DNA from 2 places in the Phyllobacterium sp. SL163 genome. Region 1 is predicted to be linked to the other one. Evidence: riboswitches for the same ligand, from Rfam matches in the RefSeq annotation. Region 1 holds a riboswitch; the other holds the start of a gene.
What was found. A riboswitch is a leader RNA that binds a small molecule or an ion and turns the genes downstream of it on or off. The one in region 1 is predicted to bind glycine.
Positions count from the first base shown of each region.

Region 2: it holds a riboswitch for glycine, as region 1 does, so the genes downstream of both, ACP7B1_RS00105 (D-amino acid dehydrogenase) here and gcvT (glycine cleavage system aminomethyltransferase GcvT) in region 1, are expected to answer to the same signal.

Region 1 is NZ_JAFCVE010000014.1:19,621-35,551, forward strand. Features, by position in the region: gene ACP7B1_RS23860 (DNA translocase FtsK) at 1-1,415, opposite strand, end outside; gene ACP7B1_RS23865 (PLP-dependent aminotransferase family protein) at 1,924-3,141, opposite strand; gene ACP7B1_RS23870 (MFS transporter) at 3,251-4,726, opposite strand; gene ACP7B1_RS23875 (amidohydrolase family protein) at 5,004-6,293, opposite strand; gene ACP7B1_RS23880 (nucleotidyltransferase domain-containing protein) at 6,561-7,625, shown strand; gene gcvP (aminomethyl-transferring glycine dehydrogenase) at 7,666-10,464, opposite strand; gene gcvH (glycine cleavage system protein GcvH) at 10,475-10,843, opposite strand; gene gcvT (glycine cleavage system aminomethyltransferase GcvT) at 10,849-11,952, opposite strand; glycine riboswitch at 12,103-12,199, opposite strand; gene ACP7B1_RS23900 (adenylate/guanylate cyclase domain-containing protein) at 12,329-13,336, opposite strand; gene ACP7B1_RS23905 (hypothetical protein) at 13,495-13,767, opposite strand; gene ACP7B1_RS23910 (LLM class flavin-dependent oxidoreductase) at 13,787-14,791, shown strand; gene ACP7B1_RS23915 (LLM class flavin-dependent oxidoreductase) at 14,808-15,931, shown strand, end outside.
Region 2 is NZ_JAFCVE010000001.1:13,621-29,551, forward strand. Features, by position in the region: gene ACP7B1_RS00070 (carbohydrate ABC transporter permease) at 1-15, shown strand, start outside; gene ACP7B1_RS00075 (IlvD/Edd family dehydratase) at 48-1,850, shown strand; gene ACP7B1_RS00080 (SDR family NAD(P)-dependent oxidoreductase) at 1,873-2,625, shown strand; gene ACP7B1_RS00085 (fumarylacetoacetate hydrolase family protein) at 2,653-3,492, shown strand; gene ACP7B1_RS00090 (MFS transporter) at 3,593-4,930, shown strand; gene ACP7B1_RS00095 (translocation/assembly module TamB domain-containing protein) at 4,970-9,574, opposite strand; gene ACP7B1_RS00100 (autotransporter assembly complex protein TamA) at 9,571-11,457, opposite strand; gene ACP7B1_RS00105 (D-amino acid dehydrogenase) at 11,807-13,081, opposite strand; glycine riboswitch at 13,297-13,383, opposite strand; gene ACP7B1_RS00110 (Lrp/AsnC ligand binding domain-containing protein) at 13,489-13,725, shown strand; gene ilvD (dihydroxy-acid dehydratase) at 13,901-15,754, shown strand; gene ACP7B1_RS00120 (Na+/H+ antiporter) at 15,773-15,931, opposite strand, start outside.

The sequences.
Region 1 (15,931 bases):
TTGCCCGAACCTGTTGTACCGGCAACCAGCAGATGCGGCATCTTGGCGAGTTCAGCGATAACCGGCTCACCGCCAATGGTCTTGCCAAGGCAGAGCGCCAGCTTGAGCTTGGTGCCCTCGAAATCCGGCGAAGCGATCATTTCGCGGAAGTACACGGTCTCGCGCGTCGTGTTCGGCAGTTCAATGCCGATGACGTTACGTCCGGGCACCACTGCGACACGGGCTGACAAGGCCGACATGGAACGGGCGATATCATCGGCAAGGCCGATCACGCGAGAGGACTTGATGCCGGGCGCCGGCTCGAATTCATACAACGTCACCACCGGTCCGGGGCGCACATGAATGATCTCGCCGCGGATGCCGAAATCCTCAAGCACGCTTTCAAGAAGTCCGGCATTCTGTTCCAGCGCTTCCTGCGTAATGATCACTTCCGCGCGTTCCGCCGGTTCCTGTAGCAACGACAACGGCGGGCGCTCATACATCTCGCCATAGGATTGTACGGCAAGCGGTGTAAGGCGGGTCGGCACGATAGCGGGCTTCTCCTGCCGCACCGTTACCTGCAGCCGTGACGGCTTTTCTTCAGCGGCCGCTTCTTCCGGCGGTAATGGTGCCACCGCAGCGGGAATAAGGGTCACTTCCTCTTGCACATCAATCGCCGGATTCACAACCGCGGCGCTTTCCACGACCGGATCCGCCTGGCGCTGCCGGGCGGCAGCTGCAACGGCCGCTGGTGCAACCGGAATAACCGGTGCGGCAGGCAAAGGAGCCGGCGCTGCGGGCACTGTGGTCTCAGGAGCGGTGGTGGCCCGCGGCTGCCGGAGCTCGACAACACGGAACAGCGCGGTAATGGCATCGGGTGCGATCTTGCGTACAGCCTTCGATGCAGAGGCTGCGGGGGTAGCAACAAAGCCGCCCGAGAACTCCATCGATTCCCAGAATGCATAATCCGAGAGATAATCCAGCGTTCCGGATTTTTGTGGAATTGGCTGCGCACCGCTTGTTTGCAGGCTTGGTCGGGCCTCACGTGCAACGGGGGCGGCTGGTGCATGCGTGACGACCGCCGGTGCATAATTTGTGACGAATGCCGGGGTCCGCGGCAAACCAGACTGCGCCGGGGCAGGGGCCTTGCGAAGAGCAGTCTCGCCAGCAACCGGCTTGGGAGCCGCCGGCGCGACAGCAGGAATCTTCGGGGTTGGGGCCGGGATGGCCGCCTTTGGCGCGGCAATCGGCCTTTCCACTTTGGGAGCAGGTGCCGGCGTTGCGCTTTCGGCCCCGTTGCGGTGTTTTTGCAGAACGGTATCGGGGGTGCGGGTGAAACGCACATTGGCCGACAGGGAGAACATCCGCTTCGAAATGGGAGCCGTGGGATCCGTATCCGGCTCAAGTGTGATCGGCGCACGTGCAGGCGCGCGCATCCCGCCGCTGGGCGTGGTTGAAGCGGGCGCCTCGATAGAACGTCGGGTTGAGACCGGCTCATAGGGCGAAGCAGCAGGAGTACGCGTGTTTCCCGAACCGTTTGGCACACTATTTCGAGCCGCCTGAGTCGGAGCTGGCGGTTGCACTGCCTCCGGTACCGGGGGCTTTTGTGCCAAAGGCGGCTGTGCAGACGCTGGCGATTCGTGCGCATCGCCATATTCGTCTACGTAATCGTCTGACTTCATTGAGAAATTTGTTCTTGGAATACGCATGATACCTGCAAGCGAAGCGATTGGATGTTGCTCGTAAACTTGCCTAATCGAATAGAAAATGAAGGTTAATAAGTTGCTACTGATGGCTGCAAACGCTCTCCCTGTTGCCGCCTCCTGACAGGGGCAGCGACGGCCCGGATCGACGCAGGGCATGTGCGCAGGCACGCCCCGGATAACAAAAAAGCAGCCCGTTTGAGATCAGGCTGCGTTGTTTGTCATGTATCAGTGCGAGCCGTCAGGCGGCTTCTTCGGCAATCAGCTTGCCGAGACGGGAAATCCCGGTTTCGATCGCATCCTTGTTGGGCAAGGAGAAGTTGAGCCGGATGGTATTCTTGCCGGTCCCGTCCGCATGGAATGCAAAGCCGGGAACGAACGCCACGCGCACCTTTTGCAGCGCTTGCGCGAGGAGCCCTGCGCCGTCCATGCCTTCCGGCAAGGTGACCCAGACAAACATGCCGCCCTCCGGCTTTGTCCACGTCACGCCTGGCGGCATGAAACGGGCAAGGGCATCGAGCATATAGTCGCGGCGCTGGCGGTAGCTGTTGCGCACCTTCTCGACCTGCTTGTCGAAATCCCGGGACGCCACGTGATGGATTGTCATCTGATTGATGGTCGGGCTGTGCAGATCGGCAGCCTGTTTGATCAGGACCAGCTTGGCAATCACAGGCTGTGCAGCGCAAATCCAGCCGACGCGCAAGCCGGGCGTAAGGGTCTTGGAGAAACTGCCGGAGTAGACCACACGCGTGCGGTCGATATGCCCCTCCCGTTCGCAATCGAGGGCAAGCATCGACGGCACGGGCTCTCCATCGAACCGCAAGGCCTGATAGGCCGCATCTTCGATCAGCGGTATGTCGAGTTCGTGCGCCAGCTCAATCAGGCGGATGCGGCCATCCCGGCTGACTGTTTCGCCTGTCGGGTTACAGAAATCCGCGGTCAGATAGGCGAGTTTCACATCACCGCCTGCAGCCTTTGCACCGTCACGATAGGCGGCCGGTGTCATGTTTCCCTGTTCGGGGTTGAGACGGTCATAGCGCGGCTCATAGGCATTGAAGGCCTGGAGGGCACCGAGATAGGTGGGCCAGGTCGTGAGCACCGTATCGCCGGGTGATATGAACAGCTTGCCGAGGTAGTCCAGTGCCTGTTGCGAGCCCGTGGTGATGATGATGTTGTCGATCGTGCAGGGCACGCCGAGCGACGCCATGTGCTGCACCAGCCATTCGCGCAGCGGGCGATATCCCTCACTCACGGAATATTGCAGCGCGACGTCAGCATTCTTGCTGAGAACAGCCTCATAGGCTTCCCGTATCGCTTCCTTGGGAAAAAGAGCAGGGTCCGGAATACCGCCGGCAAAGGAAATGATGTCCGGCTGATCAAGCAGTTTCAACAGTTCACGTATCTCGGACGCACGCATATTTTTGGTGCGTGTTGCGTACAGAGCATCCCAATCGCCCATTTCTTCCTCCCAGCTGTTTGTCGGCGCATAGCACCGTAAAACAGCCGATATGTCAACAATACTGACATATCGATTGCCGTTGTTTTGCACGGGCTACCGCCGCACAACTTCATTCGCCGGGAGCCTTGACCATTTTCGTGTGGCCGCTGATGTCGGCGCCTGCCGATTGCGAGAAGCGGAGATTCCAGATTGTTGCGGTCAGCGAAATCGCCGTTACAACAAGAAACGCCGCCGAGAAGTCACCAAGCTCCGGCGTCGCGTGACTTCTCAGCAGCATTGAACCCGAAAGGGCCAGTGCGCCGACGCAAATACCGAGCGACAACATGAGCTGCTGGAATGTCGTATAGAAACTGGTGGCAGAACTCATGCGTTCCCGTCCGATCTCATCATAGGCAATCGTGTTGTAGGCAGTGAACTGGAACGACATGAAGAACCCGCAGCACAGCAGGACAGAGAAGATAAGGGGCAGGGGCCAGTCCGGCCGGAAGGCTGCACAAAGGGCGTAACCAAACGTCGCAATGAGGCCATTGACGATAAGGCTGGCGCGGAAACCGAAGCGCCGCAGGATTTTCGGTGCAACGGCCTTCATCATCATAGAGCCCAGCGCCGTGGCGACAACGATGCCGCCCGCGCGCGCCGCAGAAAATCCGAAGCCGAGCTGCAGCATCAGGGGCAGCAGGAACGGCTGCGCCCCCTGGGTGATGCGGGTCAGCGAGCCGGCGATGACAGACGTGCTGAAACTGCTGACGCGCATGAGCGAGAAATCGAGAATGGGGGAGGGATGCCGCTTGGCATGTGCGAGATAACCCGCACCGAAAACCATCCCCACAGCGACAAGAACAGCTGCCATTTCACCTTCACCCGGGCGGCTTGCCATTTCGAAACCGAAGAGGAGAGAGCCGAGTGAAATGCCGGAAAGGAAAAGACCAAGAAAATCAAAGGGACCGTCGGACACCCCCTTCACCTCTTCGATGAAGCGCCTGACAAGAATGAAACCAATGCAGCCGATCGGCACATTGATGTAGAAAATCCAACGCCAGTCGAAATAGGTGACAATCAGCCCGCCCACGGGCGGCCCGAGAATGGGCCCGACAAGCGCGGGAACCAGCAGCCAGGACATCGCTGAAACAAGATCCTTGCGCGCGACGCTGCGCATCAGTACGAGGCGGCCAACCGGCATCATCATTGCACCGCCAAGGCCCTGAATGATGCGCGCGAGAACGAGAAAGCGCAGATCCGGAGCCTGCGCACAAAGGATCGAACCAAAGACGAAAACCGCGATTGCCGCACTGAAAACAGTGCGGGATCCGAACCGGTCGGCAATCTTGCCACTCGCCGGGATGAAGATGGCGAGACTGAGGAGATAGGAGGTGAGCGCCAGGCTCATGGCAGGTGGCTGAACGCCAAAATCGCGTGCCATGGTCGGCAACGCCGTTGCCAGCACCGTCGCGTCGAGCTGTTCCATGAACATGGCGCTGGCAATGATAAGCGCTATGGTGCGGAAGTTCGGACCCGTTGTTTTGTTGTCAGGCGTTTTGATCGTTCGTGGCCGGGCCTGGGAGGCCTGACTGATTTGGTCCGACATGGTCGGGTTCGCTCTCGGTAGCGCGTACACATCGGAAAGAAAATGTCGCGGATTTGCAAACGGCGGCTGGCCGTGGGGAAACGACCACCGACATAAACCCGCGATTATGCGATATCCATATACAATCTCGTGATTCATTGTACCTGGTACAAAATAATCGTCCGAAACAGAGCGCGTATTTTGGAAACAAGCCTGAACGACGGTGCACTTCGAAATAGAACCCACCCAGGTTGCCGATCAAAATCGCATAATCTGTCTTATGGAACTCACATCATCCTTAGTGAATGAAGGGCGCGTAGCTTGCGGGATCAACCATAGCGGGACGCCGGTCCAAAGCGAGTGTGCTGATCCGTTTCGGCGTGCGCGCAATGACCTTGCCTGCCTTGATGACGGCAAGCCGCGTTGCCTTGAGGCGGATTGCTTCGATTGCATCGGCAGCCTGCAGCAGCACCATGTCTGCCTTGCAACCCACATCAAGACCATAACCGTTCAAATTGAGTATCCTGGCAGGCTCGGTGGTAACCGCGGCAAAACATTGGCGCATGGCGCTGCGGCTCGTCATCTGCGCCACGTGTAGACCCATGCTGGCAACGTCAAGCATGTCAGCCTGGCCGAGTGAATACCAGGGGTCCATCACGCAATCGTGGCCGAAGGCAACGGTAACGCCATGGGCCAGAAGCTCCGGCACCCGGGTCATGCCCCGACGCTTCGGATAGGTGTCGTGACGACCCTGGATGCCGATATTGATCAGCGGATTGGCAATCGCCGCCACGCCGGCCTCTGCAATCAACGGCAAAAGCTTGCTGACGTAGTAATTGTCCATCGAATGCATCGAGGTCAGATGCGACCCCGTCGAGCGGCCGCCAAGACCGAGGCGCCGTGTTTCATAGGCCAGTATTTCGATATGCCGTGACATCGGATCATCGGTCTCGTCACAGTGCAGATCGATCATCAGGCCGCGATCCGCCGCAATCTCGCAGAGGGCTTTGACACTCGCTGCGCCATCGGCCATGGTGCGCTCGAAATGCGGAATACCGCCAACCACATCGACGCCGAGATCAAGCGCCCGTTTGAGCAGGTCGATGGCACCCGGATAGCGGTAATAACCGTCCTGCGGGAAAGCCACCAGTTGCAGGTCGATATAGGGTGCAACCTGTCTTTTGACGTCGAGCAGCGCTTCAACGCCCAGCAGGCGCTCGTCGCAGATATCCACATGGGTCCGGATCGCCAGCAGCCCCTGTGTGACCGCCAGATCGCAATAGCGCAGGGCCCGCTCGATCACAGCTTCATGGGTGAGAAGCGGTTTCAATTCACCCCATATCTGGATTCCATCGAGCAGCAACCCGCTTTCATTGAGGCGCGGTTGACCGAGCGACAGCGTTGCATCCATATGAAAGTGACTATCGACAAAGGGAGGCGAAACCAGAAGACCGCCGGCATCGATCGTCTCCCCCGCCTCCCCGCCGAGATTGACGCCAACCGCAACAATGCGGCCGGATTGCACACCGATATCGAGACCTGTACGGCCGTCAGGCAAGGTTGCGTTGGTAACTTTCAGATCGAACATGGAACCTCTTTGACTGCTTTGCCGGTTGCACTGTCTCTACATTAACAGGCAAACACCGGATAGCTGCAACGGGTAAACAGCACTGCAGGAAACTGCGATTGACACAGGCGCATTCAACTCACGTTAGTTATTGAAGGACAACGGATTATCCCTATTCTAATGGAAAAATTATATAATAGGGATAATCCTTTGAATATCAACTTTCTAATTTAGTTTTACCGGTGTATTATCCCTTCCACTGCCAACAATGCAAGATTTGGGGATAAAATGAGCAAATTCAGAGAATTATCTTCAGATCAAATACGCCAGCTCATTGATACGGAACAGGCCTACGATGTCTACCGGACCAGTCTGAAGGAGTATGAACAGCGTTTTTCCGGATCAATGTCGTGGAAGAAAAGCACGAACGACAAGGATTATCTTTACAAGAAGACACAGGGCATCTGGAAATCCCTTGGGCCCCGCTCCCCCGAAACGGAAGTGATCTTCGGGCAGTTTCATACGGGGCGTGAAAGCGCCAAGACCCGTGTTTCCCGCCTGGCAAGACGGTTGGATGAGCTCGCCCCCGTCAACCGTGCCATGGCTTTGGGCCGGGTGCCGCTTCTGACAGCACGCATCATCCGCGCGCTCGGAAAATCCGGATTGATCGGCACGGCGGTCGATGTCGTCGGCACAAATGCGCTCTTTGCCTATGAACGCATGGCCGGTGTCCAGATTACCGGCGGGCTCTTATCGACCCAGGATGTTGACCTGCTGTTCGACTCCCGGTTCAGCCTGCGGCTGATCAGCAAGGATTTTTCCCACAAGGGTTTGATCGGGCTTTTGCAAAAAATCGATCATTCCTTTGCACCGCTGGCGAGAAATGGGTATCGCGCCGCCAATCGCGACGGCTTTCTCGTCGACCTGATCAAGCCAACGCCAAAGGACCGCATGTCGACGCGGGAGAAAGCGCGCTTCAGCACCGATGATGAGGACCTGCAGGCAATCGAGATCGAAGGCCTGACATGGCTGGTTAACAGTCCGAAAACCTCGACCGTCGTCATCGATGAAAAAGGCTATCCGCTGGACTATACCTGCCCCGATCCGCGTGCCTTTGCCTTGCACAAACTGTGGTTGTCGCGCCGCAGCGACCGCGATGCCGCCAAACGTATACGCGATGAACTGCAGGCAAAAACCGTTGCCGGGCTGATCCGGGCAAGACTGCCGCACCTGTCCTTCGAGGCGAAGGACCTGCAGGCGCTCCCCCTGGCGTTGCGGCAACTGGCACCGGAACTTGAGCCGACGCCCGATGGTGATGTCGGCGAAGCTCTGAGCTTGACGCCGAACTGGTAAAAAAAGCCCCTCCCGGATGATCCGGAAGGGGCGCTCTATTTTAGCTGTAGGCCTGCATGGGCGGGCAGGCGCAGACGAGATTGCGATCCCCGGCGACGTTATCGATGCGCGACACCGGCGGCCAGTATTTCGGGTTCTCTTCGCTCTCGCCTGCCGGCAGGCTGGCTTCCCTACGGGTGTAAGGATGCGACCAGTCATCGGCCAGCACATCACCGGATGGGTGCGGTGCATTGACGAGCGGGTTGTCGTCACGCGGCCAGACGCCACTGGCAACCTTCTCCGCTTCCCCGGCAATGAGGATCATTGCATCACAGAAGCGGTCGATCTCGCGCTTGGATTCCGATTCCGTCGGCTCGACCATCAGCGTACCGGCAATCGGCCAGGACATGGTCGGGGCGTGGAAGCCGTAATCGATGAGGCGCTTGGCGATATCCTCGACGCTGATCCCGGCACTGTCCTTCAGCACGCGGGTATCGAGAATACACTCATGCGCCACGCGGCCGTTCTGTCCCGTGAACAGCACGGGATAGTGGCCCTTCAGCCGCTCCGCAATGTAGTTGGCGTTGAGAATAGCCATCTCGGTTGCACGCTTGAGGCCCACCCCGCCCATCATACGGATATACATCCACGTGATGGGGAGAATGGATGCGCTGCCGAACGGAGCCGCTGAAACCGCGTGCTGCGATCCCTTGGCCACGTGGCCGGGCAGGAATGGCGCAAGATGCTTCTTCACGCCGATCGGACCAACACCCGGCCCGCCGCCGCCATGGGGAATGCAGAAGGTCTTGTGCAGGTTCATATGGCAGACGTCGGCACCGATATCGCCGGGACGGGCAAGCCCGACCAGCGCATTGAGGTTGGCGCCATCGAAATAGACCTGGCCGCCATGCTGGTGAATGACCGCGCAGATATCCTTGACACCTTCTTCGAACACACCATGGGTCGATGGGTAGGTGATCATCAGCGCCGCAAGATTGGCGCTGTGCTGGTCGGCTTTTGCCTTGAGGTCCTCAAGATCGATATCGCCAGCCTCTTCACATGCCACAACCACCACCCGCATGCCCGCCATATGGGCACTGGCCGGATTGGTGCCATGCGCCGATTCCGGGATGAGGCAGATATCACGATGCGCATCGCCCCGATCCAGATGATAACGGCGAATGGCCAGGAGACCGGCATATTCACCCTGGCTGCCGGCATTGGGCTGCAATGAAACCGCATCGAAGCCGGTGATCTCGGACAACCATGCTTCCAGATCGTCCGTCATCGCCTTGTAGCCAAGCGCATGGTCGGCAGGAGCAAATGGATGCACATTGGCAACGCTGTTCCAGCTGACCGGCAGCATTTCGGCGGCAGCGTTGAGCTTCATCGTGCACGAGCCGAGCGGGATCATGGCCCGGTCGAGCGCCAGGTCCTTGTCCGCCAGACGGCGCAGGAAACGCATCATCTCGGTTTCCGAGCGCTGCTGATGGAAAACGGCCTGGGTCATGAAACCCTCGGCCTGCCTTTCGCCGGGCAATGTTGCCTTTGCTTCCGCAGGCAGATCGGCACCGAAAAGCGCAGAGAGAGCCTTCAGGTCATCTTCCGATGTCGTTTCATCCACCGTGATGCCGAGGCGGTCCTGATCGACAATGCGCAGCAGACGTCCGCCGCTTTCAGCCTCCGCTGCAATGGAGGCGGCTTTGCCGGGAACAGTGACCGTAACCGTATCGAAGAAATGCGATCCGGCGATGGAAAGGCCCGCCCCTGTCAGCGCAGCGGCCAAACGGGCCGCCTGGGCATGCACGCGGCGGGCGATGGCCTGAAGCCCCTGCGGACCATGCCAGATGGCATAGGACACCGCCATATTGGCCAGCAGTGCCTGCGCGGTGCAGATGTTGGACGTCGCCTTGTCGCGGCGGATATGCTGCTCGCGCGTCTGCAGGGCAAGGCGATAGCCGGCCCGCCCCTTGCTGTCGACGGACTGACCGACAAGACGGCCGGGAATAAGCCGGGTCAGCGTTTCGCTGACGGCAAGGTAAGCGGCATGCGGGCCGCCATAACCGATCGGCACACCAAAGCGCTGCATGGAACCGGCAGCAATATCGACACCGGCCTTGGCAGGCGGAGCGGTGATTGTCAGGGCCAGCGGATCCGCCACGGCGATCACCAGCACACCAGCGGCCTTGGCCGCCTGAATGACCGAAGCATGGTCACCATAGACACCGAATGTGTCCGGCCATGGAACGATGATCGCTGCAACGCTGGCATCGATCTCGCCTTCATCCACGGTCATGCCCAGCGGCTCGGCGCGGGTCTTGACCACATCGACGGTCTGCGGGTGCAGGGCACCGGCGATCACAATGCGGGTGCGCTTCTCGCGATGATGGCGATAGGCGATGCCGACGGCTTCCGCAACGGCCGTCGCCTCATCCAGAAGCGAAGCGGATGCAACGGGCAAACCGGTCAGTTCCGTCACCAGCGTCTGGAAGTGGAACAGGAGTTCCAGGCGACCCTGGCTGATTTCCGACTGATACGGTGTATAGGCAGTATACCAAGCCGGATTTTCAAACAGATTGCGCAGGATAACGGCGGGTACATGGGTGCCGTGATAACCCTGACCGATAAAGCTCTTGTGAGTCTTGTTCTGGCTCATCTTAGCGGCAAGCTCGGCCAAAGCTTCCGACTCATTGACGGCTGCAGGAATGTCAAGCGGCCGTTCAAGCCGGATGGATTTTGGCACAGCCTGCGCAATCAAAGTTTCCAGCGACGGAATGCCAAGAGCCGCCAGCATAGCGCGGGAGCCTTGTATGCTCGGACCGATATGGCGGTCAGCGAACGGGAATATGGTGTCTTTCATCATCATGCCTTCAGCCAATGATTGCTTTGTAGCCTGCCTCGTCGAGAAGGCCGGTCAGCTGATCCGGATTGGACAGCTTCATCTTCCATAGCCAGCCGTCGCTTGCGGCGGCCGAGTTGACCAGCGACGGATCGCTTGCAGTTGCTTCGTTCACTTCCGTCACTTCACCGTCCAGCGGCGCATAGACGTCCGATGCCGCCTTGACGGATTCAACGACAACCGTGGCATCGCCTTTGGACAAGGACTGACCGACATCCGGCAACTGGACAAAAACCAGATCGCCGAGCTGATCCTGCGCGTGATCGGTGATGCCGACCGTCGCGATGTCATTCTCGACGCGGACCCATTCGTGATCTTCGGTAAAGTAAGTGGCTGCCATCTCAATTATCCTTTGTGGTAGCGATGTGGAGTGAAGGGAAGTGAATGAATATCGACCGGGACGCGGTTGCCCCGCACCTCGGCGAAAACCTTGGAGCCCAGCGCGGACAGCTCTTTGCTGACGTACCCCATGGCAACGGGAAAACCGGCCGATGGTCCAAAACCGCCTGAGGTGACCAATCCAACCCTGTTGCCATCGGCATCAAAGAGTTCGGCATCGGCGCGCACCGGCTGCCGGCCATCGGGCTTCAGGCCGACGCGCTTCCAGGTGGATCCTGTTGCGATTTTGGCGAGAAGGGCTGCAGCACCGATAAAGCCCGCTGTCTCGCGCACCGGCTTGGCAATGGCCCAGAGCAGTCCGGCATCCACCGGATCATAGTCCGGCGTTATGTCATGGCCGTGCAGGCACAGACCCGCTTCAAGGCGCAGACTGTCGCGGGCAGCAAGCCCGATCCAGGCGACACGCTCGTCGGCGAAAAGCTTTTCGACAAGCACGCGGGCATCGGCTTCCGGCAGGCCGATCTCAAAACCGTCCTCGCCGGTGTAGCCGGAGCGGCTCATGAACCAGCCCGGCTTCGGCTCAAATCCGTTCATGAAAGCAAGATCAGTCCCGGCAATACCGGCATCGCGCAACACATTCACGGCCTGCGGCCCCTGGACGGCCAGGAACACACGATCCAGCGCGTCGATCTTGCAGTCGAAATCCTTGGCGACACCGCGCAGATGCGCTTCGTCAGCCGCGGCATTTCCGGCATTGGCAACGACCATGAAATGCTCGTCGCCGAGACGCGTCACGATCAGGTCATCGAGGATGCCTGCCTTGTCATTGAGAAAGAAGGTATATTTCGACTGACCCGTCTGAAGCGCAGACGCATCAAGCGGGCATGCGCGTGACAAGAGTGCCGCGGACTGTGGCCCGGCCACATCAAAGAGCTGCATATGCGAAATGTCGAAAAGCCCGGCCTTCTCGCGCGTGTGAAGGTGTTCCTTCATCACACCGAGCGGATAGGTGATCGGCATCGACCAGCCGGCAAAACCGCCAAAGCGCGCATTGGCGGCCTTGTGCAGATCGTCAAGCGGCAATTGTTTCAGATTATCTTCAGTGCCCATTTTTACTCCAGAGACGTGCAAAGACCTCCGCCACACGACGGAACATTTCTTTGCCCCTCTGTCGGAAGCCTGAGAGACTCGCTCAATCAGGACCCCTGACTGAACTTACACCTTCGGCGCGGAGTTTCCCCCGACTTTCCAGAGTTGCCTTCCCGGTTTGCGGTTCCTGGTACCTGAGAGATTTCGGGCGATTTCCCCTTCGGTGGCCTGCACATTTCCATGCACGACACTCTCCCGCAAACTGACAGGGCCGAAGCCCTCGACAGGCTGGACCATAGCGCAACGGCCTCTGCCTGTCATCGTGCAAATGGCCGATTTGCCGCTTTGTGGACAGAAATTGTCTGAATGAGGATACTTCGACAGGGAGCGCCCGATGTCAGCGGGTCAGGGCCATCACCCCGAGCGCCTGCCCCCTGCCCTTGACGCCATGCATTCCAAGGTAATTTGCCTTGATTTCATTGGAGAAACTCATCCTCTGCGCCAATTCGCTGGAGATCAAAACCGGCGTGGCCAATGTGCGGCAGAGGCTTTCGAGCCGCGCCGTGGTGTTCACCGTATCGCCGAAATAGGTGATCTTGTGATGATCCACCCCGATCTCGGCTGTGATGATCGGGCCGCCATGCAGGGCCGCACGCAGGCGCGGCACCCTTCCGAATCGCTCAAGCCATTGATTTGCATTCTTTTCGATACTGTCCAGAATATCGAAGACACAGCGCGCGCAACTCGCATCCTTGATGCCGCGCTCAATGGGCCATGTGATGATGGCCGCATCCCCGACATAATCGTCAATGGCTCCGCCGTGACGCCGGACAGGTTCGGCAAAGGCGGCAAAGAGCGCGCCGAGAAACTGCTGGGCCCGCAGATCGCCATGTTCTTCGGCAAACGACGTCGACCCGACAAGATCGATGAAAAGAAACACCCGCTCTTCGGCCACAGGCTGGCGGTACCGGCTCATCAGAAGGCTGGCAAAAATGTCGCGGCCGAGAAGATCGCGCACCCGCAGGATGAAAATCATGACCGTCAAGACGGCAAGCGTGTAGAGCAGCACCTGTGGTGACAGCGTTGCCGCGCGCCAGAAAGGCCCATCAATCCAGCCGAAGCTCCACAGCGTTATCCCGCAAACGGCATTGCCGATGCTGATCAGCACATAATCGGCTATCAATGCGGCGACGAGAAACCCCGCAGTCGGCAATGTGTTGATCCAGGCACGCAATTTCGGAAAGATGAGGCCGCGTTCGAACGCCAGGATCGGCACACAGATGGAAAGGGCAAACACGGCCCCTAAAAAATATCCCTGCCTATAGACCAGCCAACTATAGAGATAGCCGCTTGCCGCGACTGCGCCGAGAAGAAATACCCACAATCCCACCGAATTTCTGCGCATATTTCCGTTCCGATCCATTTCAAACCTTCAGGGCTGGCTTCAAGGCCGCGTCCCTCCGTGATTTCATTTATGCGCCGAACAATATTATCCAACCAACAGATATCCGCGATCTCGCGATATCCATCTGGAGAATTACACCAAGGATCATCCCATCAGACTCACTGCCGTGCAAATTGTCCATCGGATGCGGTCAATTTAAGGCTCCAGATTGTTGGAAAATGACCATCGTTGAACAGGAGATCAGCGATAAATCTCGTGCCCTGCATCCAAGCCACCAGGTTAATCCACGCCGTCAGCGAGGGGAATATTAATACAGTTTGCCCGCTGATTTTTAGCAAAGCGTTCTTTGACGGGTCTCGAAATCCGATAAAATCTGACTGCCTCTGAAAACCGAGTTCGCGCTGCCTCTGGCGACGCGTGGCTTCAATCACATGGAGGCTATACCCTAACATGGGCTACGCACTGAGTTTGCTCGATAAAAGTCCGATCCACGATGGCGAAACGGCCAGCACGGCGCTGAAGCGGACAGTCGCGCTGGCCCGCCAGGCGGAACAGTGGGGTTTCCACCGGTTCTGGGTGGCCGAACACCATGATGCACCGACATTGGCAAGCTCGTCACCGGAAGTGCTGATCGCCTTTCTGCTGGCCAATACGGCGCGCATCCGCGTGGGCTCCGGCGGGGTCATGCTGCAGCACTACAGCCCCTACAAGGTGGCCGAAAATTTCAATCTCCTGGCTGCACTGGGACCCGGCCGCGTCGATCTCGGCGTGGGCAAGGCTCCCGGCGGACTGCCGTTTTCGACGCGCGCCCTGCAGGGCGTTGTCCCGCGGAAGCAGACGCAGGATTTTTCCGCCCAGCTCGCCCAGCTCAGCGCCTTTCTCGACAAAGGGTTGCCTGCGGATGACCCGCTTGCCGGCGTTCAGGCAACACCGCGTCCTGCCGTCGCTGCCAACCGCTTCCTGCTTGGCGCCAGTGTCGACAGCGCACTGCTTGCCGCGTCCGAGGGTTGGGATTTTGTCTTCGCCAGCCACCTCAACGGCGACGAAACGATCCTGCAGCAGACACTGGAGGCATACCGGAAGGCAGCACCCGGCCGTGCGCCTCTCCTTGCCGTGGGGATCGTGGCAGCCGAGACGGATGCGGAGGCTGACCGGCTGGCCGGCAATATCCAGCATTTCAAGGTGCATGTGGACAATGGCCAGAGCGTCACCGTCGGCAGCGTGGAACAGGCCGAAGAATATGCACGCCAGGCAGGGGCTGCCAATTACAGGATCGAGAAGAAGACGCCCAATGTCCTGCGCGGCGCGGCCCGCACGGTTTCAGACCAACTCGACCGGCTGCATGACCGCTACGGCATCGGCGAATTCATCATCGACACCCCCATCAATGACGCTACGAAGCGCCTCAGATCCATCGAACTTCTGGCTCAGGCGCAATTCGCCGCTGCCGCATGATCAAGGAGATTAAATAATGTCCAAGCGACCCATTCCATTCGGTGTGATGCTGCAGGGTGCCGGCGGCCACATGAATTCCTGGAAACACCCGAGTTCGCCTGTTGATGCCAGCGTCAATTTCGAATTCTTTGTCCGCAATGCCCGCAAGGCCGAAGAGGCAGGCATTGCCTTTGCCTTCGTCGCTGACGGGCTCTACATCAACGAAAAATCCATCCCGCATTTTCTCAACCGTTTCGAACCGATTGCCATTTTGTCCGCACTGGCCGCGACAACCTCGAAACTCGGTCTCGTCGGCACAGTCTCGACCTCCTACAGCGATCCGTTCACCGTTGCCCGGCAGTTCGGCTCGATCGACAAGATCAGCAACGGCCGCGCCGGCTGGAACGCCGTGACATCGCCGCTTGAAGGCTCGGCCAAGAATTACGGCCGCGACCATCCCGACCATGCCCTGCGCTATGAGATTGCGGACGAACATCTCGAAGTGGTCAAGGGCTTGTGGGACTCATGGGATGACGACGCCTTTGTCCGCAACCGCGAAACAGGCCAGTTCTTCGACAAGACCAAGCTGCATCGCCTGAACCACCATGGCCGGTTCTTCAACTCGGAGGGCCCACTGAATATCAGCCGTTCCGAACAGGGACAGCCGGTCATTTTCCAGGCCGGATCGTCCGACGACGGCATCGACCTCGCCGGCAAACATGCGGACGGCGTGTTCACCAACCACGTGCCGATCGAGGAGGCGCAAGCCTTCTATCGCCGGGTTAAGCAAAGTGCGGTCGCGCACGGTCGCAAGCCGGGCGATGTCCTGATTTTCCCCGGCATCGCGCCCATCGTCGGTGCAACGGAGGAGGAAGCGGAGGCAAAGTACCGCATCATCCGCGATCTGGTGACCGTTGGCGAAGCACTTGCCTATCTCGGGCGCTTCTTCGACCATCACGATTTCAGCGCCTATTCCATTGACGCGCCGTTCCCGGAACTCGGCGATATCGGCAAGAACAATTTTCGCTCCACGACGGACCGCATCAAGCGCAACGCCAGGGAAAAGGGCCAGACCTTGCGTGAGGTTGCGCTGGAAGTCACAACGCCGCGCAATGCCTTCACCGGCACACCGCAGAAGATCGCCGACGAACTCATCCGCTG
Region 2 (15,931 bases), on a different contig from region 1:
GCGGTCAAAGAGTAATTGGGGCGTGCCCCCATCCAGGAGTTGCTTTCATGACCACCAACAAAACCCCGAAAAAGCTTCGCTCGCAGGAATGGTTCGACAATCCTGACAACCCGGGGATGACGGCGCTCTATCTCGAGCGTTATCTCAACTACGGCCTGACACGGGCGGAATTGCAGTCGGGCAAGCCGATCATCGGCATCGCCCAGACCGGCTCGGACCTTTCACCCTGCAACCGCCATCACATCGAATTGGCCAAGCGGGTGCGCGACGGCATCATCGCGGCGGGCGGTATCCCGTTCGAGTTTCCGGTTCATCCCATTCAGGAAACCGGCAAGCGTCCCGGCGCGGCGCTCGACCGCAACCTTGCCTATCTCGGGCTGGTGGAAGTCCTCTTCGGTTATCCGCTTGACGGCGTCGTGCTGACCATCGGCTGCGACAAGACCACACCAGCCATGCTGATGGGCGCCGCCACGGTGAACATTCCCGCCATCGCCCTCTCCGTCGGGCCCATGCTGAACGGCTGGCACCGCGGCGAGCGCACCGGCTCCGGCACCATCGTCTGGAAATCGCGCGAAAAGCTGACTTCAGGTGAAATCAACTACGACGAGTTCATGGATATTGTGGCGTCGTCGGCACCGTCCGTCGGCTACTGCAACACCATGGGTACTGCGACCACGATGAATTCGCTGGCCGAAGCACTCGGCATGGAACTGCCCGGCGGCGCTGCCATCCCGGCACCGTACCGTGAACGCGGCCAGATCGCCTATGATACCGGCAAGCGCATTGTCGATATGGTGCGCGAGGACCTGAAGCCTTCCGATATCATGACGCGCGAAGCCTTTGAGAATGCGATCGTCATCAACTCGGCCATCGGCGGTTCGACCAATGCGCCGATCCATCTGAACGCGATTGCCCGCCATCTCGATATCGCGCTCGACAATGATGACTGGCAGACCATCGGTCATGACGTGCCGCTGCTGGTCAACCTGCAGCCTGCAGGGGAATATCTTGGCGAGGATTACCACCGCGCAGGCGGCGTGCCTGCCGTCGTGGCGGAACTGCTCAAGGCGAAGCGACTGCCGCACCCATCGGCACTGACGGTCAACGGCAAGAGCATCGGCACCAATTGCGAGGGCGTGGAAAATCTCAACACCGACGTCATTCGTCCCTACGAGACACCACTGAAGAAGAAGGCCGGATTCATCAATCTCAAGGGCAACCTCTTCGACAGCGCCATCATGAAAACCAGCGTGATTTCCGACGAATTCCGCGAGCGCTATCTTTCCGATCCGGACGATCCGGAAGCGTTCGAAGGCATCGCGGAAGTGTTCGAAGGTCCGGAAGATTACCATGCGCGGATCGACGATCCGAAACTTGGCCTCGACGAGAACAGCATTCTGATCATGCGTGGTACCGGCCCCATCGGCTATCCCGGCGCGGCCGAAGTGGTCAACATGCAGCCCCCGGGCTATCTGCTGAAGAAAGGCATCCACGCGTTGCCATGCCTCGGCGACGGCCGGCAGTCCGGTACGTCAGGTTCGCCGTCCATCCTCAATGCTTCGCCCGAGGCGGCGGTCAATGGCGGCTTGGCACTGGTGCGCTCCGGCGACCACCTGCGCATTGACCTGCGCAAAGGCACCGCCAACATCCTCATCGATGACGAGGAACTGCAAAAGCGCCGGGACGACCTTTTGGCAGCGGGCGGCTACAAATATCCGGCCAGCCAGACGCCATGGCAGGAAATCCAGCGCGGCATGGTCGATCAACTGGCGCAGGGCATGGTTCTGAAACCGGCGGTCGATTTCCAGCGCATTGCCCAGACCAAGGGATTGCCGCGCGACAATCACTGAGGCCAACCGTTCGGGAGGGAACATGGCGAACACCATCAGGCGCTATGAGGGGCGGCATGCGGTCATTACCGGCGGTGCTTCCGGCATAGGCTACAGGACGGCGGAGCGGATCGTGTCGGAGGGCGGCACGGTCAGCCTCTGGGACGTCGATGCAGCACGGATCGAGGAAGCAAAAGCCAGGCTCGGTGAGGGCGCGCACGGGCTGGCGCTCGATGTTTCCGACCCGGCGCAGGTGGAAAAGGCGGCGCAGGACACCGCCGCCAGCACCGGCAGGATCGATATCCTCATCTGTTCGGCCGGGATCACCGGGCCGAACGCCAAGGTGGCGGATTATCCGATCGATCAGTGGAAACGGGTGTTCGATATCAACCTCAACGGCCTGTTCTACTGCAACCGCTTCGTCGTGCCGTTCATGCAGAAGAACGGCTATGGCCGCATCGTCAATGTTGCGTCCATTGCCGGCAAGGAAGGCAATCCGAACGCCTCGGCCTATAGCGCGTCGAAGGCGGCGGTGATCGGCCTGACGAAATCGCTCGGCAAGGAGCTGGTGCATGACGGCATCACCGTCAATGCCATTACGCCAGCCACCGTCGATACGCCGATCCTGCAGCAGCTCAAACCCGAATTCATCGACTACATGCTGTCGAAAATACCCATGCAGCGGTTTGGTACCGTCGATGAACTGGCATCCCTGATCAGCTGGATCGCCAGCGAGGAATGCTCGTTCACGACGGGTGCCGTTTTCGACATTTCCGGTGGCCGCGCCACCTATTGATCCCCTCCCAATCAGAAAGGTTACTCCATGAAACTCGTGCGTTACGGTCCTGCCGGTCAGGAAAAGCCCGGGCTTGTCGACAAGGATGGCAAGGTTCGCGATCTCTCGGCTCATGTCGGGGATATCGCCGGTGAAGCGATCTCACCCGCAGGGCTGAAGAAGCTTGCAGCCATTGATCCAGCCTCGCTGCCCGAGGTCGCCGTCGACCGTTACGGTCCCTGCGTCGCGGGAACCGGCAAGTTCATCTGCATCGGCCTCAACTATTCCGACCATGCGGCGGAAACCGGCGCAACCGTGCCGCCGGAGCCGATCATCTTCATGAAGGCGACCTCGGCCATTGTCGGCCCGAATGACGATGTGGAAATTCCGCGCGGCTCGCTGAAGACAGACTGGGAAGTCGAGCTCGGCGTGGTCATCGGCAAGCACGCCAAATATGTCAGCGAAAACGAGGCGCTCGACCATGTGGCGGGTTATTGCCTGATCAACGACGTGTCGGAGCGGGCCTTCCAGGCCGAACGCCAGGGGCAGTGGACCAAGGGCAAAAGCTGCGACACATTTGGTCCCACCGGCCCGTGGCTGGTGACGAAAGATGAAGTGGCTGATCCGCAAAAGCTGAAAATGTGGCTGGAGGTCAATGGCCACCGCTATCAGAACGGCTCGACCGAAACGATGGTCTACGGGGTCAAGTATCTCGTTTCCTACCTGTCGCAGTTCATGAGCCTGCATCCCGGCGACATCATCTCGACCGGCACGCCGCCCGGTGTCGGCCTTGGCCAGAAACCCAATATCTTCCTGAAGGCCGGAGATGTCATGACACTGGGCATCGAGGGGTTGGGCGAGCAGAAGCAGACCGTGGTTCAGGGCTGACAAGGAGCCGGTTTTCCTTACTATGAGAATCACCGCGCCGGATGACGGCGCGGTTTCATGGGCGTTGCGCAGCGTCCGAACGGTACTGGGAGGTCCATTCATGAGCATCGCAACGTCATCTGCCCATCCGCCGCAAAAGGCGCCGGCGGGCGCCAGCAAGGTCCGCTACATCATTCTTGCCATGTGCTTTCTTGGCATAACGATGAATTACCTCGACCGGGCCAATCTGAGCGTGGCACTGCCCTATATCGATGCCGAACTCAATCTTCAGCTGACCAATGCGGAAAAGGGTCTGATCTTCGGCGCCTTCTTCTGGGCCTATGACGGGATGATGCTCATTGCCGGCTGGTTCACCGACAAGGTCGGTTCACGCCGGTCATTCACCATCGCGGCGGTCTGGTGGTCGATCTTTACGGCGCTGACACCGCTGGCCACCAGTTTCTGGGGTTTTTTCGCCGTGCGCTTTGCCCTGGGCGCCGGTGAGGCCCCGGCCTATCCCAGCGCAACCAAGGCAGCCTCCCGCTGGTTCCCCAAGAGCGAGCGGGCCTTCGCCACGGCAGTGATCGATTCCGGTTCACGTGTCGGCACGGTGCTTGCCTTGCCTATCGTTACGGGAATTATCGCCCTGACCACCTGGCACTATTCCTTTGCCATCCTCGGCGCACTCGGCCTTGTCTGGGCCTTCTTCTGGTATGTGATGTATCGCGATCCGGCAGAACACACCGGCGCCAATGATCTCGAGCGTCAGTACATCACCGACAATGGCGGGCGCACCGATGCAACCGACGATGCGGAAGCGGTCAAGATTCGCTGGATCGACCTTTTCCGCTACCGCACCATCTGGGGCATGATGATCGGATTTTTCTGCCTGAACTTCGTCATCTATTTCTTCCTCACCTGGTTTCCGGACTATCTGAAGAATGCCCGTGGCCTCAACCTGGCGGAGCTCGGTACATTCGGCATGATTCCGGGCCTGACCGCGGTGGTCGCCGCATGGAGCGCAGGCGCCTGGGCGGACCGGGCGATCCGCGGCGGTGCCGACGTCACGGCCATTCGCAAGCTCATCATGGTCGGAGGCCTGCTGGGCGGCGCGGCCATTCTCCCGGCGGCACTGGTCTCATCGCTTTACATGGCACTCATCTTCCTGGCGATTTCCTACAGCAGCCTCGCCGTAGCCGCCACGGCCATCTGGTCCCTGCCCGCCGATGTGGCGCCCAGTTCCCATCACGTCGCATCCATCGGCGGTATCCAGAATTTTGCCTCGAACATTGCCGGCATTATCAGCCCGTTCCTGTTCGGCGCACTGCTTGACCGTTTCCACGGCAACTATACGCCCTCCTTCGCCATGGCAGCCCTCATGGCGCTTGTCGGCGCTTTCACCTATGCCTTTGTGGTCGGCCGCGCAGAACCGTTGCCCGTGCTTCCGCCAAGAACCTGAGACGGAGAAGGACATCCCCCTCCGTCCCCGCAGCACCGCTCAATAATCTCTTTCGAAGAACACACCGGCGCCGGAGTCGCCATCGCTGCCGACGGAGCCCTTGGCCTTCAGCTGCGGCGTCACGTCGAGATTGATCGTGCCCTTGGTCTTGCCGCCGGCGCCTGCTTCCACGCCAAGATAGACATTGTCGCGGATATAGCGCCCGGCCTTGACACCGGCATTGCCTTCGCTGTCCGTCGTCACATCGAGATCGTCGAGGCCGGTGCCCTTGCGCAGGCTGTCGAGCAGGGATGAGTTCGATCCGCCGGCTAGTTCCGCCGCGGCGGCTGCCAGCCGCGCAATCTGCAATGGCGACAATTCACTGATGGAACGGTTGAAGATCAGGCGGGCGAGGACCTCGTCCTGCGGCAATTCCGGCTGCGACGAGAACGCGATCTGCAGATCGGATACCCGCCCCTTGACCGTGACATTGACCGTAATGTCGCTGCTCTGGGTGCTCGCGACGAAATTGAGTTCCGGGTTGAGGTCCCCGACCAGCGTGACCTGGCCTTCGGTGAAGGTGATACGCTGCCCGAGAATTTCAAGGCGCCCGCGCACCAGGTCGAACGCACCGACCGGCTGGATATCGGTTGCGGGGCCAGTCAGCCGCACCGAGCCGCCAATTTCCGTATCCAGACCCCGACCGCGCACGAAGATTTTGTTGGGCGCTGTCACATTGATATCGAGCCGCACCACACTGGGCCGTGCGGTGGGTGTTGCCGTGGCGGGCTGGTCGGCCTTGGCGCGCTTCAGCGTCGTGGCGACGGCCTTCGGCGTCTTCTTGTGCTTGACGTCGATGACCGCCGACGAACCGCCAAAGCTTTCGGGAACGCTGATTTCCGCACGGTCGACATTGATGTTGCCGGAAATCACCGGATCGCGCGTCAAGGGGCCGTTGACGCCGAGCGCACCGGTCAGCGTGGCAACAACAAGATTGCCGTCGGCATAGCGGGCCTTGTCGAGTTTGATCTGGATGTTGGCGGGGAAATTGGCCGCTGCATCGGTGGAGATGGTACCCGTGGCGCTGACGGTACCGCCGGTGGAAAGCCCGGCATTGAGTGTGCGGATGGTGACGGTCTGTCCTTCCATGCTGCCAAGCAGGGTAATGCGCTGCAGCCGCAGATTGGTTTCCGGATCGACCACTTCGGCACCATTGGCCGAGAACATGCCGCGGATCAGCGGCTGCTGGAAGCTGCCGGAGACGGATGCGGTGACGTCAATATTGCCTTTTGCCTGCGTGCCGCGATCGGCAAGGAAGCGGTTGGCCAGGGACAACGGGATATTGCCCGTTACATTGATGCCAAGCCCGTTTCCGGAAACCGGCACATTGCCATTGGCCGACACGGTGAAACCCTGCGGCCCGTCAGCCTTGGCCGAGGTCAGCGTCAACGTATCATTGGCAAAGCGGCCGGCGGCGGTCAGCTGCAACGGCGACAGACCGGCGTCCTGCAAAGGCTTGGCGGACAGGCCCGACCCCTTCAGGTCAAACTCCGCATTGGGCTTTTGCAGTGTGCCGGTGATGCGGCCCCTGCCGGTGACGTTGCCTGCCAGGTTCTGATCCTTGACGACGCCATTCAGAGCGCGCAACGGCAGGTTGCCGAGTGTCAGATCGACGGCAAGCTGTCCCGGTGTCAGTGGGACCGAGCCTTTGGCCGATGCATCGAGCCCGTTTGCACCAGTCAGGCGCGCATCGACATTGAGCTGATCGGTGGTCGATGTGCCCTTGGCGTCCAGATTGAGGCCGTCCAGTCCGGCCTTTTTCAGCACGGCGGCGGTGATCGCACGGGCCTGCACATTGAAGTTCACGTCGGGCTTGTCGCGCGTGCCGCCGATCCTGGCGGTGCCATTGACTTCACCGCCCAGTCCCAGATCGGGCTTGACCGCATTGGCGACATCAAGCGGCAGCTTTTCGATGGCAACGGCAAGGTCCAGCTTCTCGGCGACATCGCCGCGGATCGTGACCTTGCCCTTGCCGATATCCAGAATGATATCACCGAAGGAAACATTGCTGCCGGCGACATTGATGGCGGCCGGCTGGACCAGCCGGGCGGCAAGCGCGCCACGGGTCAAGTCCGCATTGGCGAGCGACAGGAGAAAGCCCTTTTCCGTCGGTTGGAGCGAACCGCCAACGGATGTCTTCGCACCATTTTTCAGCGCGGCGTTCAGCTTGAAATCGGTGGTCTTGCCCTGTTGCGCGGCCTGGGCATCGAGGGTTGAGATATCGACACCACCGGCCGAAACCGTGGTGGCCGTGATCGTGCCGTTGGCGGACGGAACCTTGAAGATGTTCTGGGCGGCCAGCACAATCGCCGCCTTGCCGACGATGACATTGTTGGCCTTCAGCCCGTCAATATCGCCCTTGATGTCGATGTTCTGGCTCTCCTCATCATGGCTCAGCGCAATGGCGGCGTTCGCCTTGCCGGTCGCCTCCACGAGGAACAGGGCTGCGGCCGTCGACACATCGCTGGACGCGAGGGTCAGGTTGCCCTGAAGCAGCCCCTTCTTGTCCTGGGTGACATCACCGCGCAGCCGCGTGCCGCCGGCAATGAACTGGATATTGCTCAGGCGTTTTTCGTCCTTGTGCAGGGCAAGTTCCGTGGCAAGATCGGCCCGCACGCCGTCGAGGAACGCCAGACCGGATACCTTGCCGTCCAGCGCGTCCTTGAGCAGAAGTCCGTTGAAGGAGAACGCGCCTTCGCTGAGCTTGCGCCCGGAAAGTTTGCCATCCGGAACCCCGGCATTGAAGGCAAGAGCTATGATGCCCTCACTGCCGCGCGCGCTGCCCTTGACCTTGAGCGCGCCGCTGGTCTTTTCCGACAGGAGCGCGAGGTTGGTGAGATCGAGACCGAAATCGAAATTGGCAGCGCCCGTGGCAAAGGTGCCATTGGCAGTCACCAGCGTCTGCGGGTTTTCGACCCGGAAATTCCTGGCGCTCAGACCCGCTTCGCCGCGCGCAAGCCCGCCGGTGATACGGGTTTCGCCCTCAAGCACGCGATCCGCCGCATCAATGCCAAGCGTCATGCCGGTTGCATGGCCATCCAGCATCAGATTGAAGCCACCGGTCAGCGCTTCGACAGCACCATTGGCCTTCAGATCGAGCGCGCCGGCGAGATCGCGTCCGGCAAGTTCGGAAAACGGTGCGATGCTCGACGCCTTGACCAGGATATCGCCGTTATAGATGAACTTGTCGATGGTACCGGCCAGCGCCGTGCTGAAGCCGTTGGCGGCAACCAGCGCCTGTTTGAGATTGACCGGCGTACCGGCCTTCCAGTCGCCGTTGATCTTCAGCTGGATCAGGTCGCCCAGTGCCTTGGCGATATCGGCGCGCTTGGCCGTGATGCCGGAGACATTGCCGTTCACATCATAGCTCAAGGAACGGGCGGCCGGGTTGTCGAGATTTTCCGCCAGGCCTTTGGCAACGAGATTGACCGTTTTGGCGGCAAAATTGTTGGTGGTGAGGTTGGTGACGTCAAGCGTGCTCGACCAGTCATTGCCGGCACTTGCCCCGAACGCAACCGCCAGCACAGCCTTGTCGACGGTTGTCTGGCCGCCCGCAACCGGCAAAATGACCTTCTTGCCGCTGGGATCGGCAATCGAGGCATCCACCTTCAGGCGGCGCAAAAATCCATCGTTGGTTGTATCGGCTGTCGCATCGACCGCAAGGGCAGCGCTCTTGATGTTCAACCGGTCAAGCGAAACACCACCAGCATCGCGCACCACGCCATTGACCGCCAGCGCGGTATCGTTGCCGAAGAAATCCCGGAAGAGCGGCGGAACCAGCATGGCGATCGCGCCATCGACGGTTGTCTTGAACGCAAGTCCCTCGCCCTGACGGTTGATCTGCGTGCTGCCGGTGAGAACGCGCTTGCCCGCGGCATCGAGCGTCAACTGCAAGGCAATATCGCTGAGCGGGCCCGATCCCTTCAGCGAAAGCGCAACCGGCGGCCTGCCTTCAATATTGAGAAGATTGGCGGCAATACCGTTCTGCGGTTCATTGAGCGACAGATCCAGGTCGAGCTTCTGGCTTTCCTTGGCGTAGGCCGCCTTGATCGCAAAGGTACCGCCCGGGCCGTCAAGGCGCTGCACCTTGAGGTTCGAATCCAGGGAGCCGCCATCGAGCGTCAGGCTACCGGCCAGAGAGATTTCCGACTTCAACCCGAAAATACTGTCGCCGAAGGCAATGCGTCCTACCTGCAAATCCTGCAGGATGACTGCAAGCGGCAACTCCGGCAGGCTGAAACCCTTGGCTTCGGGTGAAGGAAGGCTGCTGGTGTCCGGCAGCGGCTTGCGGATGACATCGATGCGCTCCGCGCCGAGGCTGTTGATATCCAGACGCCCGCGCAGCAACGCCAGACGGCTCCAGACAATTTTCGCATTGGTAATGCGCAGCCAGATTCCTTCACGGTCGGCAATGGTGATGCTGCCGATATTGGCTTCCGATGACAGCACGCCCTGAATGTCGGAAATGGAAATCTGGCGATTGGGCGTCGACAGCTGTTCCTCGACGAAGCTGAGGAAATAGGACTTTTCCGCCTCGGCGCTATCCTGCGCCAAAGCCGGTGCTGCAAAAAGCAGAAGGAATATGACTGCGAAAATCCGGGTCAAAACGCCTGTCCTATACCAACGTAGAATGCAAAACTCGGGTCGTTTGTCCGCCGGTCGAGCGGCATGGCCACATCGAGGCGGATCGGGCCAAGGCCCGTATTGTAACGAATGCCGGCACCAACGCCCACACGCAACTGCTGGGCAAAATCGGGGAAAGACTCTTCACCCACATAGCCCGCATCGACAAAGCCGACGGCACCGATGGTGTTCGTGATCTTGGCGCGCGCCTCCACGGATCCCTCGACCAGTGACCGCCCGCCGATCACATAGCTTGTGCCGTTGCGCTCGACATTGACGCCGATGTTGCGATAGGCGTAGCCGCGCACCGAACCGCCGCCACCGGCAAAGAACAACTGGTCCGAAGGCAGTTCGGCAATTTCTGCGCCGACAATCGTGCCGAGTTTCAGGCGGCTGGCGAGCACGAACCGGTCGTCCTTGCCGAAGCCGAAATAGGTGCGGCCCTCCGCCGTGAATTTGGTGGCGAAGTTGCCATGGTCGATCTCGTAGAATGGCGACAGCAACCCTTCCAGAAAATAGCCGCGCGCCGGATCGACCTTGCTGTTGCGGCTGTCATAGGTGAGGCCGCCCAGCAGACCGACGGTGAGAAAATCGCGCGTGCCGAAGAAATCGTCCTTGAACTGCGATTTGGAAACATTGGCCGTAAGCCTGCCCGAGAGCTCATCGGAGAAAATCTGGGTGAACCCGGCATCGGCCGTAATCGACGTCTGCGTGTAGGCATCGAGCACCTTGCGCTCGCCAATCAGCGAGGCGATGAAATCGGTATCAGGCGTATAAACGCCAGGCTTGGTGAAACTTGCACCCAGCAGATAGCTGTATTCCGAGGGATCGTAGGACTGACTGCCGATGCCGCCGATCTTGGCGTCAATGCGCAGCCGTTCCGCCCGGCCGAAGAGGTTGCGGTGCAGCCAGTATGTCTCAAGACCGAGACCGTCCAGCGTCGAATAACTGCCGCCAACGCCGAAGCGGCGCAACTTCTGTTCCTGCACCGCCACGGTGATCGGCAGCAGGCCGTTGCTATCAATTGCATCGCCTTCCTCGATCCGCGCGGAGCGGAAGACTTCAAGGCGCGACAGTCGTTTCTTGGCTCTCTCGATTTCGTCGGGATCGTATTCCTGTCCCGGCTGCAGGCCGGTGATGAACGCCACGAATTCCGGGTCCATGCGCTCGGTGCCCTTGACCTGCACCGGTCCAAAACCAGCCTTGGCACCGGGATCGGCATCGATGGTCGCGTCAACCCGGTTGGTCTCGTGGTCGGCGATGACTTCACGGCTGACAATCCTGGCTTTTGGATGCCCCTGCTGGCGCCAGGCATCGACCACCAGCCGCTCAGCTTTGACGATGGCTGTCGAGCGGGCGATCTCGCCAGCGATGTAGCCCTGCTTCTCCGGGCTTTCGACAAAGTCTTTCGGGTCGAGCGTCGGCGGCGCCATGTTCTTGACCCGGGCCGACGCAAACAAGAATTGCGATCCGGGATCGACTGAAATGACCACCTTGGCCGGCTTGGACAGCACGGCATCCGGCGGAATATCGCTCGCCTCCTTGCCGTCGACCTGAATGCTGATGGTGCCGCCATAGCGGCCGTCCGCATAGAGCGCACCAAGGATGCGGCGGTAGTCTCCGCGCGCCTTGGCGAGCAGTCCCGCCGCACCGGAGGCAGGCTTGTCCTTGTCGGCAAACAGGCTCGATGCGCCCTCCACGAGCGCCTTGGTTTCATCGCTTGTCGAAGCAGCGGTTTCAACCGTGTATCTCTGCGGATCGGCGATGACCGAATCCGCATCGTCCTCCTTCTTGGCACCCCAGAGATGAACGCCGAAAAGATCAAAGGCCTGGGCAGGCGAGACAAGGGCCGTAAGGGCCAGCAATGCGGCACCGAAACAACTGGCCTGTGGGCGCTTCAAGTCCATCAACCAGCAAATTCCCTACACATCAATAAACACAAGGATACACTGCAGGAACCGTGCGCACGCTGCCTGCAATTGATAAAATTCGCCCTTCGAGCTTAAGAAAACGATAACATGCCGGGAAAAGCTGGCCAACCCGCAATGGCACCTGATCGGCCATGCAACCCGGCATTAGTGGCCATATCGCCACAAAACCGCGATACAAGCGCATTTAAACGCCAATCACTTTTTATGTGCCGCGCGCAATAGTTCGCTTCCAGACCACTTGAAGGCAAAGGGCTGCCCGGAGCGGCTGGCACTCTTGACCGGTTTATTCTGCTGCGGCGAGCCAGCCATCCTGCGGGCTGGCATTGACGGGCATGGCGGCGCTGATGTGCCCGGCGACGATTTCAGCCGTCGCGGCAGAAAGCGTCCATCCGAGATGACCATGGCCGGTGTTGTAGAACACACCGGGCCGCCTGCCTGCACCGACACGCGGCAGCATGTTCGGCATCATCGGGCGCAGGCCGGCCCACGGCACCACATTGGACGTGTCCATGCCCGGGAACAGGTCGCGGCTCCAGTCGACCAGCGGCTTGACCCGGTCGTGGCGAATGTCGCGGTTCTCGCCATTGTATTCGGCTGTACCGGCTACACGCAGGCGCCCCGCCCCAAGACGGCTTGTGACGATCTTTGCATCATCGTCGAGCAGGCTCACCCATGGCGCCGACTCCTGGCTCCCGGCATCGTCCAGATTGACGGTGATCGAGTATCCCTTGACCGGATAGATATTGACGCGGTCGCCGAGCTGGGCGGCAAATTTGCGGCTGGCAATGCCGGCGCAGATGACGATGGCGTCAAAACGCTCCGTCTCCGCCTTAGCATCGGCAACGGAGGCCCTGTTCCATGCAACCACAACGCCACCGGTGCCATGCTTCAACTCCGCCACATCAGCGTCGCCAATGAAGCGCACGCCATAGCGGATGGCAGCAGCGGCAAGGCCGCGGGTGAATTTGTGGATATCGCCGGTCGAATCGGATGGCGTGAAGAACCCGCCATAGAAGGAACCGTTCAGGGCCGGTTCGATGCTGCGGATTTCCTCGTTGGTGACGGCGCGGCGATCGAGACCGCCGGCCTCCAGCAGTCTGTTGACCTTGACGGCGTGGTCATAACCATATTTCGAGCGGTAAATATGCAGGATCCCGCGCTTTTCCAGGTCGAAATCGATCTTTTCATCCGCAGCGATTTCGAACATGCGCTTGCGCGCTTCAATGGCGAGCCTGGTGGTGGCGATGGTATTTTCTTCGTAGTGCGGGATGTTCATGACGAATTCCGCCATCCAGGAATATTTGTGCCAGGAGGGTTTCGGGTTCATCAGCAGCGGCGCATCCTTGCGCAGCATCCACTTCATGCCTTTAAGCACCGTGGACCAGCTGTTCCACACCTCCGCATTGGATGCGGAGAGCTGACCGCCATTGGCGAAGGATGTTTCCATGGCCGCATAGCGGTTGCGGTCGAACACGGTGACGGAATAGCCCTGGCGGGCAAGCGCATAGGCAGTCGTCACGCCGGTGATACCGGCGCCGATAATGGCGATATGGGTCATGATAAAACGGGCCTCAAGCAACACATGGTTTCAGTTTCGCCGTTGACAACGGCACGAAACCCCATCTGTCACGGAACCTGAGAGCTTGGCCCTTTGAGCGCCCGCCGGATGTTTGTCATCCGTGTCGTCGGCGCCTTTTTCCGGTCATGCAACCGGGCAGGGCTTTCTCCTTCGGTGGGTACGACTGTTCAAGCCATACCTCTCTCCAGATGTTCTAGACTATTCTGGTCCTTTTGCCTGAGAGTTTCCGGGGCGGTTGCTCCATCGGCGCCGGTTTTACCGGTCTCTCCCAGATAGTCTGTGCGAACGCGGGGATATATATCGCAGTTGCGAGACGAGAACAACTGGCTAAGAAGCGTCGCAGCAATTATGCTGACTGAAAATCGCCCAGCCTTCCGGAGGAATTTATGAAGCCTGTCTTTCTGCAACTGCAATGCGCACCCGGCAAGACATACGAAGTTGCAAAAACCCTGTTCGAGCGTGAAATCGTCTCGGAGCTTTATTCGACCAGCGGCGAGTTCGACCTTCTGGCCAAGATCTACATTCCGGAAGATCAGGATATCGGCAAATTCATTAACACCAACGTGCTCGATATATCAGGCATTGCGCGATCGCTGACAACGCTGACCTTCACCGCGTTCTGACAGGCCCTCGGCGGGGCGAGACATTACGTCCCGTTTCATGCGCCCGGTATCTGCCTTATGTAATCAATGCAATGAAACACGCCCCTTCAAGGCAATAAAATTCCATTCTTTTGCCATGGAAGCACTTTTTCTGTAAGAGATGCTCCCTCGCCCGTCATCAGCAGGATTTTCGACAATGCCTCCTTATCGTTCACGCACAACCACACATGGCCGCAACATGGCAGGAGCCCGCGGGCTCTGGCGCGCGACCGGCATGAAAGACGAGGATTTCGGCAAGCCGATCATCGCCGTGGTGAACTCGTTCACCCAGTTCGTGCCCGGCCACGTCCACCTGAAGGATCTCGGCCAGCTCGTGGCGCGCGAGATCGAAAGCGCCGGCGGCGTCGCCAAGGAATTCAACACGATTGCCGTGGATGACGGCATCGCCATGGGTCACGACGGCATGCTTTATTCCCTGCCGTCGCGTGAAATCATCGCCGACAGCGTCGAATATATGGTCAACGCCCACTGTGCGGATGCCATGGTCTGCATTTCCAACTGCGACAAGATCACGCCCGGCATGCTGATGGCAGCGCTGCGCCTCAACATCCCCGTCGTTTTTGTCTCCGGCGGACCGATGGAAGCGGGCAAAGTCGTCTGGGAAGACAAGGAAAAGAAGCTCGACCTGGTCGATGCCATGGTTGCGGCCGCTGACGACCGCATTTCCGACGAGGAAGTGAAGGCCATCGAGCGCTCGGCCTGCCCGACCTGTGGTTCCTGCTCCGGCATGTTCACCGCCAATTCCATGAACTGCCTGACCGAGGCACTCGGCCTTTCCCTGCCGGGCAACGGTTCGACGCTCGCCACCCATGCGGACCGCCGCCGCCTCTTTGTCGAGGCCGGTCATCTCGTGGTCGATCTCGCCCGCCGCTATTACGAACAGGACGATGAAACGGTTCTGCCGCGCTCCATCGCTTCGTTTGCCGCCTTCGAAAACGCCATGACCCTCGATATCGCCATGGGCGGCTCGACAAACACCGTGCTGCATCTGCTGGCCGCTGCGCATGAAGGCGAAGTCGACTTCACCATGAGCGATATCGACCGCCTGTCCCGCCGCGTTCCCGTCCTGTGCAAGGTGGCACCGGCCGTTGCCAATGTGCACATGGAAGATGTGCACCACGCGGGCGGTGTCATGGGTATTCTCGGCGAACTCGACCGCGCCGGTTTGCTTGATACATCCGTCTATTCCGTACACGCAGCCAATCTCGGCGCGGCGCTCGACCGCTGGGATGTGGTGCGCAGCAAGAACCCTTCCGTGCATGATTTCTTCAAGGCGGCACCGGGCGGCGTCCCCACACAGGTCGCCTTCAGTCAGGAACGCCGCTTTGCCGATGTCGATCTTGACCGCGAAAAGGGTGTCATCCGCAATCTTGAACACGCCTATTCCAGGGATGGTGGTCTGGCCGTGCTCTACGGCAATCTGGCGGAAGACGGCTGCATCGTCAAAACCGCCGGTGTTGACGACTCGATCCTGAAATTCTCCGGTCCCGCCCGCATTTTCGAAAGCCAGGACAGTGCTGTTCTCGGCATTCTCAATGGCGGCATCAAACCGGGCGACATCGTGCTGATCCGCTACGAAGGACCACGCGGCGGACCGGGCATGCAGGAAATGCTCTATCCGACCAGCTATCTGAAATCGAAGGGTCTCGGCAAGGCCTGCGCACTGATCACCGATGGCCGGTTCTCCGGCGGTTCATCCGGCCTTTCCATCGGCCACGTTTCACCGGAAGCGGCGGAAGGCGGCCTGATTGGTCTGGTTGAGGATGGCGATATTATCGATATCGACATTCCGAACCGCGGGATTCATCTGGCCGTCGACGATGCCATCCTGGCCGAACGCCGCGCAAAAATGGAAGCCAAGGGCACCGCTGCTTGGAAGCCGGAAGAAAAGCGCAAGCGCAAGATCACCACGGCTCTGCGCGCCTATGGCGCCATGGCAACCAGTGCTGCCCGGGGTGCCGTGCGCCAGATTCCCGAGGACTGGAACTGATCGGGGTTCAACGGATACCTACTGGAAGCGGGCTTCCAGTAGGTCGATATCCCGCACCATTTTTGTGGCAATGCTGCTTTCAAGCCGCCTTGCCCGAACCAGGCGGTGAATTTCCTGCCGTTCCGCCCGAAGCGCGGTGATGCGCAGCAGCTTCTCGATCTCCTCGCTTCGCGCCAC